3 regions of the Halalkalibacter lacteus genome follow, and region 1 is predicted to be linked to each of the others. Evidence: riboswitches for the same ligand, from Rfam matches in the RefSeq annotation. Region 1 holds a riboswitch; each other region holds the start of a gene.
What was found. Region 1 has a riboswitch for cobalamin ahead of metE (5-methyltetrahydropteroyltriglutamate--homocysteine S-methyltransferase). Riboswitches for the same ligand answer to the same signal wherever they lie in the genome.

Region 1 (4,274 bases):
CAAATCATTTGCTAATTGGTTCAGTTTCTCTTCATCCAGAGATTGCTCTACAAAATAACCAAAATCATTTAAAAGAATGTCATGAACTAAATCATTAAATTCATCTTTCAAATCAACTTTCCAATAAACAGGTGCTTTCCAATTCGTCTCCGTTTGAAAATAAGAAGAGTGAACAGCAACTGGTTTCAACTCTTCTGCTGACAGATCGTTACTACATGCAACAAGTAAAAAAAGAACACAAAAAAACAAACTCTTTTTCATATATTGTTTCCCCCTCAAAACAGCCCACACATTTATCAATATATGAAAAGACATTTGAATCATTCCAGACAATCCATGCTTTTTTCAAATAAAATCCATACCAAAAACCTGCTACTTAGTTGACTACAATTTAAACATTTCATTTCAAAAAAAAAAACCACACAATATAGTTGCGTGGTTTCTTAATCATCTATTTCGTTCGCTTTCCACCTTTAAATACGATCGCACTTCTTTCATATTCCACATCTTTCACTTTTAGACGATGGTTTACCACTCGTGCAATCGCAAAAAAATAATCGGAAAGACGATTTAAATATTTTAAAACAATTGGGTTCGTCTCATCAACTTCACGATGTAGCCTTGTCACATAACGTTCCGCACGTCTTGTAACCGTTCGGCACACATGAAGAGTTGATGCTTGCAAAGACCCACCTGGTAAGATAAAGCGCTCTAATTCTGGCGCTTCTTGAATGTAGACATCAATTCGCTCCTCGAGAAAATCAATCATCTCTTGTTTTGCCTTATACGGATGTTTTTCAGATGCCTTCATCATAGCTAAATCACCACCACAATCGAACAGTTCATGCTGAATTTTCACAAGTTCCTCCTTTATATCAGGAAAAATCGCATCATCTAACTGAGCTACGACCTGGCCAACAAAAGAATTAAGTTCATCCGTTGTCCCATAAGCAACCACTCTTGTATCATCTTTATCCAATCTCCCACCTATAACACTTGTCTTTCCCTCATCACCTGTACGTGTATATAACTTCATAACGTTCCCCCTACTATATTTGTTTAGAATTGATTTTGTGTTCAATCACATTAAAAAACAAATGATTCAAGATAGAAATTCTAAATAAATACTGCATAATCTTGAAAACATTTCATAGTCTTTATTTCATTTTTGTATTTTTCAGTATACATGAAAAACAAATCTATGACAGTATTTTTTTAAAATGGTCATCGTCTTACTAGATTGGCAAAGGGAAATTTTCAAAATAGAATAAAACTATTGACATAGCCCATCACTCTACGCTAGAGTTTAAAACAATCTCATATGTTGGAAATTGGTACTTTAAATATTTATTTAAAGTTTAAAAGGGAATTCGGTGTAAATCCGGAGCGGTCCCGCCACTGTAATAGAGGAGTTATCGTGACCTGTGTCACTGGCAAAAGCCGGGAAGACCACGATAATGATGATACTAAAGCCAGGAGACCTGCCTATTTCAACAACACTGCTTTACCTACGGGAGATAGGGAGGTGTTAACAATACTTCATTGATTATTCTATGGATATCGTTACCCTTTTTCTGGTAATGATGTCTTTTTTTGTTACAAAAAAATTTGGAGGTTATGACATTGAACGTAATTAAAACTAGTAATCTTGGCTATCCTCGCATTGGCGAGAAACGCGAATGGAAGAAAACACTTGAAGCTTATTGGGCTTCAACAATTTCAGAAAAAACCTTTTATAAGCAAATGAAAAAGTATCGACTCCATTATTTACAAACACAAATTGATAAAAAAGTTGATCTTATTCCAGTTGGTGATTTTTCATTTTACGATCATGTACTTGATACGGCAACGATGTTTGGATTCGTTCCAGATCGCTTTTCTTATTCAGATGGTCCGGTATCTCTATCAACATATTTTTCAATGGCTCGGGGAAGTAAGGATACCCCTGCTTGCGAAATGACAAAATGGTTTGATACAAACTATCACTTTATCGTTCCTGAATTGGAAGAACGGAAACCTGCCTTGGTTTGGAATAAACCACTTGAAGCATTTTTAGAAGCAAAACATGAGTTAAACATCATTGGAAAACCCGTCATCATCGGTCCTTTCACCTTTTTAAAGCTATCAAAAGGATACGAAGAACAAAAATTTGAAAGTCAGTTGAAAAACTTAGCGCAAGTCTATATTCAATTACTCCTTGAATTAGCTGACGCTGGAGCTCCAATTGTTCAAATCGATGAGCCTTATCTTGTAATGGATCTTTCAACTGAAGAAATGACGCTATTCTCAAACCTTTATAATGAAATTACAAAACAAGTACCACATCTTGATATTATTATTCAAACATATTTCGAAGCAGTTTCTCATTATAAAGAGGTGGTAAACCTACCCGTTAAAGGGATCGGGTTAGACTTTGTCAGTGGCTTAAATGAAAATGTGACAGCAATCAAGAAATATGGATTTCCTAAAGATAAACTGCTTGGTATAGGAATCATTGACGGCCGAAACATTTGGAAATCAAATCTAGAAGAGAATCATCGCTTTTTAACTGAACTGGCAGCTTATGTTCCAATTGAAAACCAAATATTGCAGCCTTCTACTAGCTTGCTGCATGTTCCAGTCAGTCTTGAACATGAAACAGAATTAGAGCCAATTATTAAAAAAGCTTTGGCATTTTGCAAAGAAAAACTTGATGAATTATGCCTGTTAAGAGATGTAACCGTTGATTGTAATGATCAAAACAAGCAATCATTATTAAAATATAAGCAATCATTTGAAGCCTTGGAGAAATCAGAATGGCGAGTGAAGCAGGAACGCCCATTACTACCTACGACTCGACCTTTATCTTTTTCAGATCGATACCATCTACAGCAACAAAAATGGGATTTGCCACTGCTGCCAACAACAACAATAGGGAGCTTTCCACAAACAAAAGAAATTCGTCAAACGCGTTTTAAGTGGAGAAAAGGTGAACTTTCAAATGAAGCATACGAATCACACATTTACTCAGCTATTGAAAAATGGATTCACATTCAAGAAGAGTTGGCACTTGATGTCCTTGTACACGGAGAGTTTGAAAGAAATGATATGGTTGAATTTTTTGGAGAAAAATTAGCAGGATTTACGTTTTCAAAAAATGGCTGGGTTCAATCATATGGTTCTCGTTGTGTGAAGCCTCCTATCATCTTTGGAAATGTATCATTCATAGAACCGATGACATTAAAAGAAACAGCTTATGCACAATCTCTAACAAATAAACCGGTAAAAGGGATGGTAACTGGGCCTGTAACAATTTTAAATTGGTCGTTTGTCCGAAATGACATTTCGAATCAAGAAGTCGCTTTTCAAATTGCAGAGGCCATCTTAAAAGAAGTCCAAGTGCTTGAAGCCAATGGAATTACGATGATTCAAGTAGATGAGCCTGCACTTAGAGAGGGCTTACCTCTAAAAGAAGAAAAACATCAAAACTATCTTACATGGGCTATAGAAGCATTCCGCATGAGTACTTCAGCAGTGAAAGATACAACACAAGTTCATACTCATATGTGTTATAGCGATTTCAACGAGATCATTAATGCGATAAAAGCATTAGATGCTGACGTTATTTCTATTGAGACGTCAAGAAGTCATGCTGAATTGATTCAAGCATTTGAAACAACCGTCTATGACAAAGGCATTGGACTCGGAGTCTATGATATACATAGCCCACGAGTTCCAAAGAATGAAGAGATGCTATCTATTATCGAACGCGCCCTCTCCGTCTTACCAGCTAACCTCTTCTGGGTTAATCCAGACTGCGGACTAAAAACCCGTGGTGAAACAGAAACCGTTGCTGCCTTAAAAAATATGGTCACTGCTGCAAAAGTTGCTCGAACAAAAATTGCAGAAAAACAACTAAGTAACTAAAAGGAGATGGTTTAAGAATGAGATATGAACTTGTCCGCTTCCTGCGAAATACGTGTGATGAAAAAGTAATGAATGCTTTTATCAAGAATATGGATGCAAAAAGTTTAGAGACATTGTTTCATTATCTATCTTTGACCGATATCAAAACGAAAGAGCGCTGGATTGCAATCTATCATAATTTGATCAATAGTTAATGTACAGAAGAACCGAGCTTGTCTTAACAAGGTCTAACCCCGACAAACACTTGTCGGGGTTAGGTTTTAATTATTGAATATACATGGGATAAAAAAGGAAAAAGTTGTTCCCTCATTCATTTTACTGTGCACGGAAATATGCCCACCATGCGAATCGACAATATTCTTCGCAAT
Region 2 (4,274 bases), on a different contig from region 1:
TGGGAGATGCTTTGAACTAAGTGAAGGAACGATGAAAGGTGTTGAAAAAGACAGGGAAATAGTAAAGAAAGTTTCAAAAAAGTTATAATTCTTTTATAGAAATCTATAAACAGTAAGGCTGTTGAGATCAATTGATATCAACAGCCTTTTTTCAACATTCACATAAAAGATTTATACGATTTTTTTTAAGCTTCAACATATTGTGGAAGTGGATCGGGAATCTTAGTCCAATCTGAAGTCATCTCACTATCTGTTAATACACATTGATCAAGGGAACCTCTAACTTGTTCATGATTCATATCAATACCGATTAGGACTAATTCTGTCATTCGATCACCGAATTCTGGGTCCCATTTTGCTTGTAGCTCAGGCTCCTCAAGGAGTGCTTTCTGTCTTTCTTCTTCAGAATACGCTGCAACCCACTCTCCGGCACCTTGAATGGTAACGATAGACCCTGACTGTGAAATCAATCCAGCCATCTGATTTCTGGAAGCGACCCAAATGAACCCTTTCGCTCGTACAACATCAACAGGCCAATTTTCCAGCCAGTTCATTAGACGCTCTGGGTGAAATGGTTTTCTACTTCGATAAACAAATGAAGAGACACCGTATTCCTCCGTTTCTGGTTTGTGCTCTTCATTTAATTCCTTAATCCATCCAGCAGACTGACTCACTTTATCAAAGTCGAATTTGCCTGTATGTAAAATAGAAGACAATTCTACCTTAGAGAATGATGTAGGAATAATATTTGCGTCTGCATTTAATTTCCTCATGAAGTTCAGTAATTCATTTTTATCAACTTCTTGTAACATTTCAACTTTATTAAGAATAATCACATCGGCAAATTCAATCTGATCAACGAGAAGGTCTGAAATTTCACGCGTATCAGATTCATCTGTACCTTCTTTACGATCAAGTAATGATTCACCTGATGCATAATCATCCCAAAAACGATTCGCATCAACAACGGTCACCATTGTGTCTAGCTTACACTTTTTCGTTAAATCTACACCAATTTCTTCATCAATATACGTAAATGTTTGGGCGACTGGTACAGGCTCACTAATGCCCGACGATTCAATCACGATATAATCGATATCTCCTGCATCAACTATTCGCTCGACTTCTTGCATTAAGTCCTCACGAAGAGTACAGCAAATACAGCCATTTTGAAGCTCTACTAGTTTTTCCTCCGTTCTCGAAAATCCATTGTCTTTAACAAGCTTAGCATCAATGTTCACTTCACTCATATCATTTACGATAACAGCGACTTTCAACCCTTCACGATTCGTTAAGATGTGGTTTAATAAAGTGGTTTTACCGGAACCTAAATAACCACTTAGTACAGTAACAGGTACTTTTTTCATTAAATAAATCCTCCTTTTAAACTCTTACACATGCGATCATGTATAAATATTAATGTAAGTGAAAATTCCATTTACACGTGGTTTTAAATAGTAATTGTTACGATTTAAATTTTATCTTTCTTTTGTCACTTTGTAAATAGAAGGATTTATTTTATGAAATAAAAGGTTTTTTTTAGTACTTGTACAAAATATATACTTGCTAAATATACTGAAGAGTAGTTTAATAGACAGTGAATATAAACTACTCTTTTTATTTAGGTAGCAGGGAATACAGTTACAGTCTAATGTCCTGCTACTGTATATATCGAAATAATTTATAAAACCATTTAGAAAAATGATTTTAAAAAAATGCAATAACAAAGGTGCATAGCTCTAGTTATGCTTAAAAGGGAAGTACGGTGCAAATCCGTCACGGTCCCGCCACTGTAATGGGGAATTTCATTGTATAAAGTCACTGAGTATATCGGGAAGACGCAATGAAATGATGAACCTAAGTCAGGAGACCTGCCTTTGTTTGAAATTGCTTCAATACCTACGGGTCATAGGTAGAGAAGTGTAGAATAGATGCTACTTATGTTTGTATGCCATTTATTTTGCACCTCTATCTATAGATAGAGGTGCATTTTTATTTAAAAGAGGAAAAGCCGTATCCACGCTACTGTAAATGTAATAGAAAGCCAGAACTATAATTTAAGTTAAGAATCCAAACAAAGGTGCATAACCACTGGTTATGTTTAAAAGGGAAGCACGGTGTAAATCCGTCACGGTCCCGCCACTGTAATGGGGAATTTCATTGTATAAAGTCACTGAGTATATCGGGAAGACGCATTGAAATGATGAACCTAAGTCAGGAAACCTGCCTTTGTTTGAAATTGCTTCAATACCTACGGGTCATAGGTAGAGAAATGTAGAATAGATGCTACGTAAACTTGTATGCCATTTATCTGCACCTCTATCTATTGATAGAGGTGTATTTTTATTTTCAACTTTCATCAATAAATTCTGGAAGTAAATAAGGAGGAATAGATTATGACTACTTGGAATTTAACGGGTACAAAAAAACATGTTCTGATTTGTAATGGATCTAGCTGTATGAGGAAGGATGGGGAAGAAATTACTATAGCTATTCGAGAAGAAATAAAGAACCTTGAATTAGATCAGCAAATTCATACATCGCGGACAAGATGTAATGGTCGTTGTAAGGATGCGTGTGTTGTTATTGTTTACCCTGAGGGAAATTGGTACTCAGCTACTTCAACAGAAATCGGGCGTTCTATTATTAAAAGCCATCTAGATCCGTCAGTTGACTTACAAGAATTTTTAATTTATGACTTTGAAAATAGTGAAATGCTAGCTAAGAATACGACTGCTAGAATTAAGGGCGTTTCGAAAGTGGCAAAGACAAAGGTATAGGTTGTTCTTGTTTATTGAGCTAAGAGTGTGGATTCAAAAAGGTGATGCAATGGCTCCGCTCGCTGTGCGCATGCTATGGAGAAACTCACTCATAGCATGCTTAAGGTGAGAGATACTTCTCTCACCATATACAGCGACTACGCTCATTGCTTCGATGTTGTTCAAAAAGGTAAAAACCAACCCTTTTGAACAACATCTTATAAAAGGAGGTATGCATAATGCTTGGAAAATTACTTGTTATCGGCTTTGGACCTGGTAGTTTTGATCATATGACGAACAGGGCACAAACAGCAATCCAAGAAAGTGATTACATCATTGGCTATAAAACATACGTTGATTTGGTACAAGATTTATTAACGAATCAAGAAATTATTAGTACGGGTATGTCTGAAGAGGTGAGTCGTGCGCAGGCGGCCGTTCGTCTCGCTGAAGAAGGGAAAACAGTTGCTGTTATTTCAAGTGGTGATGCTGGTGTTTATGGGATGGCAGGACTGGTTTATGAGGTGTTAATGGAACAAGGCTGGACAGAAGCAACTGGGGTAAGTGTCGAGGTGATTCCAGGTGTATCTGCCAGTAACTCGTGCGCATCCTTACTAGGAGCACCGATTATGCACGATGCATGTACGATTAGTTTAAGTGACCACTTAACTCCATGGGATCTTATTGCAAAACGAATTGAAGCAGCCGCACAAGCTGACTTTGTTATTAGTTTATATAATCCAAAAAGTGGTCGGAGAACGAGACAGATTCAAGAGGCTCAAAGAATTCTACTTGAGTATCGTTCACCGAAAACACCAGTTGGTCTTGTGAAAAGTGCTTATCGTGAGCGCGAACATATTGTCATTACAGACCTTGAAAACATGCTGAACTATGATATTGGGATGTTAACGACGGTTGTTATCGGAAATTCATCTACCGTTCTCTATGATAATAAAATGATCACACCAAGGGGGTATCAACGGAAGTATACGTTACATACAACGGAACAGCGATTAAAGCCGCATGAACGATTACGACACGAAAATGAACCTTGGGCGTTGCACGAAGGAAAAAATGATATGGACCTCGCAAAGGATCAAACGGCTGCCACAGCAGTTGAAACGGTTGTTCCTAAGAAGACGTCTCTAGAACTTGCCCAAGAGGCGCTTAGTAAAGTAAAAGGTATGTCCAGTCAAATACAAGAAACGAAGACCGTAAATAACCCTGTTGTCTCTATTTTTGAACTGGCTGTTAGTACGGGTGTTGCTAACAAGCAATTCACTCCGAAACAAATGTTGGCTCTTGCTGAAGTTGTTGGTGACGAAGGAACGATGGAATATACGCCGCACCATCAAATTCATCTTCGAATTCCTACAGCTACTCCAGAGATCATTACGGAGAAATTAAAAAGCGCCGGGTTTATCCTTGAACCTCTTGGTGATGTTTTTCAATTAAAAGCGTGTGATTTCTGTGACGGTGAAAAAAAGGATTCAATTCCATATGCAGAAGAATTAC
Region 3 (4,274 bases), on a different contig from region 1:
ATCTAGATGATTTGTAGGTTCGTCTAAAAGTAAGATTTCAGGTTCTTGTGCCAATGCTTTAGCTAATAAGACCCGTTGTTTTTCACCACCGCTAAGCATTCGGAATTGAGTCTTTTGAAATTGGCTTATTTTTGTTAATTCCATGACCTCTTCAATGACTTTCCAATCAGCTTTTGATAGCTGTTTTAGAATCCCTTTTTGATGAGGGTAACGTCCAAGACTAATAATTTCTTCAACGGTATAATCAAATGACACTTGAACTTCTTGTGACAAGACAGCTACTTTTTTTGCTTTTTCAAGCTTCGAAAGAGACTTAATTGCTTTTCCAGATAGTAGAATATCCCCTTTTTGAATAGGTAACTGACCTGTAATGAGTTTAAATAGGGTTGTTTTTCCACTCCCATTTGGCCCAAGAAGTGCAAAAAACTCTCCTTTTTTAATTTCTAAATTAAGATCTTTAATAATGGGGGTATTTGTATATCCACCTACTAAATTTTCAACTTTCATCATCTTTCTCCCCCCCTCCCAATTCTTTCTCTAATCAATAATAGTGCAAATACTGGTGCACCTATTAAAGCCGTAATGATACCAATTGGTAGTTCTTTAGGAGCTATAATCGTTCTTGCAACTAAATCAGCTAAAATGAGAAAAGCTCCGCCTATTAACATTGATAAAGGAAGGACGTGTCGATGATTTGGGCCTGTTATAAGACGAACTAAATGTGGAATCACAAGACCGACAAACCCAATTGAACCAGATACAGCAACTGCTGCTCCTGTTAATAAAGATGCACCAATTAAAATATATGTTTTTCCTTTCTTTACATCTACACCAATATGATCTGCTGCGTCCTCGCCTAGCGCAAGTGCATTTAATTCTCGATAATGGATAAGTACAATGAATGATCCGACAAGCATAAATGGGATGATCAGGTGAACGTGGCTCCATCCCCTCATTCCAACACTTCCGTATAACCAATAAAGAATCTGTGTCATCGCATCTCGATCCCCTAATGAAATGACCAAAGAGGTAATGGCACCGATAAAAGCACTAATAATAATACCTGCTAATATAATTGTTTCAACAGCTAGACTTCTACTGCTTAACCTGACTAACCCAAACACAACAAGTAACGTAATAAAGCCACTAATAATCGCAACGATTGGAAGAGTGAAACTTCCTAAACCAACGATAGTAACTTGAAAAAACAGCACGAATACTGCACCTAGAGCAGCACCTGATGATACCCCAATCGTATAGGGATCAGCTAATGGGTTACGCAGGAGCCCTTGGAATGCTGCGCCTGCTAATGCTAGTGATGCTCCTACACAAAGAGCAAGTAGAACTCTTGGGAGACGGATATTCCAAATGATCATTTCTTCATTTCTCGGAATATCATCGAGCCATCCAATATTAAAAGTATTTTCTAATACGATATGTAAAATGGCAGGGACTGGAATGGTCACACTGCTTACTAATAAACCAAGGAGGGTTGTACCAAGTACAAACCCTCCGCTTAGCATATACAACCAAACAATTTTATTACTTAAATATTTCCGGATAGATGAGTTCCGCAAGTGTCTCCACTCCTTCGATTAAACGAGGACCAGGTCTAGTAACTGTATCGTTATCAACATCAAACACTTGTTCATTTTTTACAGCTGGTACCTCAACCCACCCATCACGTGTCAATACTGTTTCACTTGGATTTTCTACATAATATCCATAAGTAGTTATGATTACATCAGGATTTAATTGAACGATTTCTTCTTCCGTCAATTTCACCCAACCGTCATGATCTTCGGCAGCGTTAATAGCGTGAATGGACTCAAGCATTTCATGCATAAATGTATTTTGACCTGTCGTAAAAATATCTGGTGCCGGTGAAACTTCGACCCAGACTTTCTTTTTGTCAGTAATTGAATCTGCTTTTTCTTTGATTGCTTCATGGCGCTGTTGCATATCAGAAATGATTTCTTCTGCTTTATCCTTACTTCCTGTTGCAGCAGCAATCATTTCAATATTGCCATAAACATCAGTAAATGAAGTTGCACTTCCAACGACAAGCACGTTTATACCTGCTTCTTCAAACTGTTCTAATATTTCTGGATGAGAATTGAAATGATAATCCGATACAAGAGCCACATCTGGAAGCAGGGTTAGAATCAACTCTGCGTTCATATCTTGCGCGCCAACTTTTTCAACCTCTAATGCCTCAGCTGGATAGTTACAATAATCCGAAACACCGATTATTTTATCGCCCAATCCAAGTACAAAGGCAATTTCTGTGTTACTAGCTTGAATAGAGACGATCGATTCAGGCTCTGACTCAATTGTAACTTCTCGACCAGCATCGTCTGTGATCGTTACAGGAAACTGTTCTCCTTTATCCTCGTCCAACTCTACATTGTCATCAGAAATTATTTCCTCTTCCTCTAAGTTCACTTCATCTTGAATGCCTTGTTCTTGATCTTGTGTACCACAGCCTACAATAATAGCCATACTTAACAGAAGAACAATACTGAAAAGCCCCCACTTTTTGAAAATCTCGTTAATCACTGTTTTTCCCCCTTCTATTTTCAAGCACAAAAAAACGCTATTCCAGAGGAAAGCGTAGTGTAAAAAGGCATTTTATGTATACTTAGTCTACTCGAGACTGACTATAAACTTGCAACCTTCATAAAAGATTACTATGCACTTTAAACATTCCTTTCCTCGAGGAAGATTAAAAACATAATAGGCAGGTCTCCTGACTTACGAATCAACGGTTGGTTATCCCTTCCCATGCAGAATACACAGTGGATATTTGCTAACCTTCCTCAACGCTTACAGTGGCGGGACCGTGTTGGACTTACACCAACTTCCCTCTTAGTCTTAAATATTTATTATCATTTAAGAAACCTATTTGTTTACTATTCATTTTTTTGTTCTAAACGCTATTATAATAGAGTTTCCGTCCCTTGTAAATTGATTAATTCTTTTATCCGAAGCCACTTATAACTTATGACCATTTATTTTTGAAAATGAGGGGCTCTAACTGTTTTCTTTCTTCCCATTTAGAGGTTTCAAGAATTGGCTTATCTGGATATTCATCTGTGTAACCAATCGTTAGCAATGCAACAGGGTCAATGTGCGGTGGAATTTCTAGTATGTCGCGTACGTCTTGTTTTTTATAAAAGCTAACCCAGCCCATCGCTAACCCTTCAACACAAGCTGCTAACCACATATTTTGAATCGCACAAGCAGTTGATAGTTGATCCGTTTCAGGAATTGAGTTGCGTCCTAAGACATGGGATCCACCTCGTGTCGGGTCACATGTCACACAAATAGTTAGAGGAGATTCTTTTATTCCTTCAATTTTCAAACTCAGAAAATGAGATTGTTTCTTTTCTTGTTCTTCATAATGAATAGCAAGAGCTCTTCTTTCTTTGTCAGCCGCCCAGGCAAGACGTTCTTTCACTTCTTGTGACGTAACCATTATAAAATTCCATGGTTGCATAAATCCTACTGATGGTGCATGGTGAGCAGCATGAAGTAGGTTATATATCAATTCTTCAGGAATAGGCGTTGGTTGAAATGTTCGAATATCTCTTCTTTTATAAATGACCTTATAAAATGCTTTCTTTTCTTCTTCGGTAAACATTTGATTCCTCCAACTCGTCTAATTCGTTAAAGTCATACTGCCTTTTCTTCAAAATCACTTTTCACCAAGAGTGTGGACCAATGAACGTGTATAAGGATGTTTTAGCTGTCGTAAGTCCCAATTTCTAAATGTTTCTACAATTTCGCCTTGATACATAACAGCTACTCGATCACACAATGTTTGAGCAGATTGAAGATCATGAGTAATAAATAAATACGATACCTGTTCTTTTTTTTGGATATGTTTTAACATATTTACAATGGATTCTTGAGAGTCCCTATCTAAACTAGCAATCGATTCATCAAAAATAATAAGATCCGGTTGTACTGCTAATGCCTTAGCGATACATACGCGCTGTTTCTGCCCTCCACTTAATTGATGCGGGTACCTTGATAAGTATGAATGATCAAGACCTACTAGCTTTAACAATTTGAAAAACATTTTTTCCCACTCTACTTTTTGTTCAGGAAAAAAATTAGTAATGGGTTCTTTCAAGATTTCTTCTACACGCATTTTTGGATGTAAGGAAGTAGATGAGTCTTGTAATACTAGTTGGATACGTTTATAAATAGCTAAATCTGTCATCTTTTTCCCATGTATAGCTTGACCGTCTAGAAGAATCTTTCCTGCT

Region 2: another riboswitch for cobalamin. It lies ahead of SAZ04_RS02410 ((2Fe-2S) ferredoxin domain-containing protein); the one in region 1 lies ahead of metE (5-methyltetrahydropteroyltriglutamate--homocysteine S-methyltransferase).
Region 3: another riboswitch for cobalamin. It lies ahead of SAZ04_RS02495 (ABC transporter substrate-binding protein); the one in region 1 lies ahead of metE (5-methyltetrahydropteroyltriglutamate--homocysteine S-methyltransferase).

Annotation. Positions count from the first base shown of each region.
Region 1 covers NZ_JAWRVL010000026.1:7,370-11,643, forward strand. The annotation lists gene SAZ04_RS16735 (VanW family protein) at 1-261, opposite strand, end outside; gene SAZ04_RS16740 (cob(I)yrinic acid a,c-diamide adenosyltransferase) at 452-1,036, opposite strand; cobalamin riboswitch at 1,316-1,503, shown strand; gene metE (5-methyltetrahydropteroyltriglutamate--homocysteine S-methyltransferase) at 1,618-3,906, shown strand; gene SAZ04_RS16750 (hypothetical protein) at 3,924-4,100, shown strand; gene SAZ04_RS16755 (ATP-binding protein) at 4,167-4,274, opposite strand, start outside.
Region 2 covers NZ_JAWRVL010000002.1:197,868-202,141, forward strand. The annotation lists gene SAZ04_RS02400 ((2Fe-2S) ferredoxin domain-containing protein) at 1-88, shown strand, start outside; gene SAZ04_RS02405 (GTP-binding protein) at 186-1,367, opposite strand; cobalamin riboswitch at 1,711-1,893, shown strand; cobalamin riboswitch at 2,062-2,245, shown strand; gene SAZ04_RS02410 ((2Fe-2S) ferredoxin domain-containing protein) at 2,397-2,780, shown strand; gene cobJ (precorrin-3B C(17)-methyltransferase) at 2,999-4,274, shown strand, end outside.
Region 3 covers NZ_JAWRVL010000002.1:214,658-218,931, reverse strand. The annotation lists gene SAZ04_RS02505 (adenosylcobinamide amidohydrolase) at 1-510, opposite strand, end outside; gene SAZ04_RS02500 (FecCD family ABC transporter permease) at 507-1,577, opposite strand; gene SAZ04_RS02495 (ABC transporter substrate-binding protein) at 1,543-2,556, opposite strand; cobalamin riboswitch at 2,723-2,920, opposite strand; gene bluB (5,6-dimethylbenzimidazole synthase) at 3,002-3,643, opposite strand; gene SAZ04_RS02485 (ABC transporter ATP-binding protein) at 3,698-4,274, opposite strand, start outside.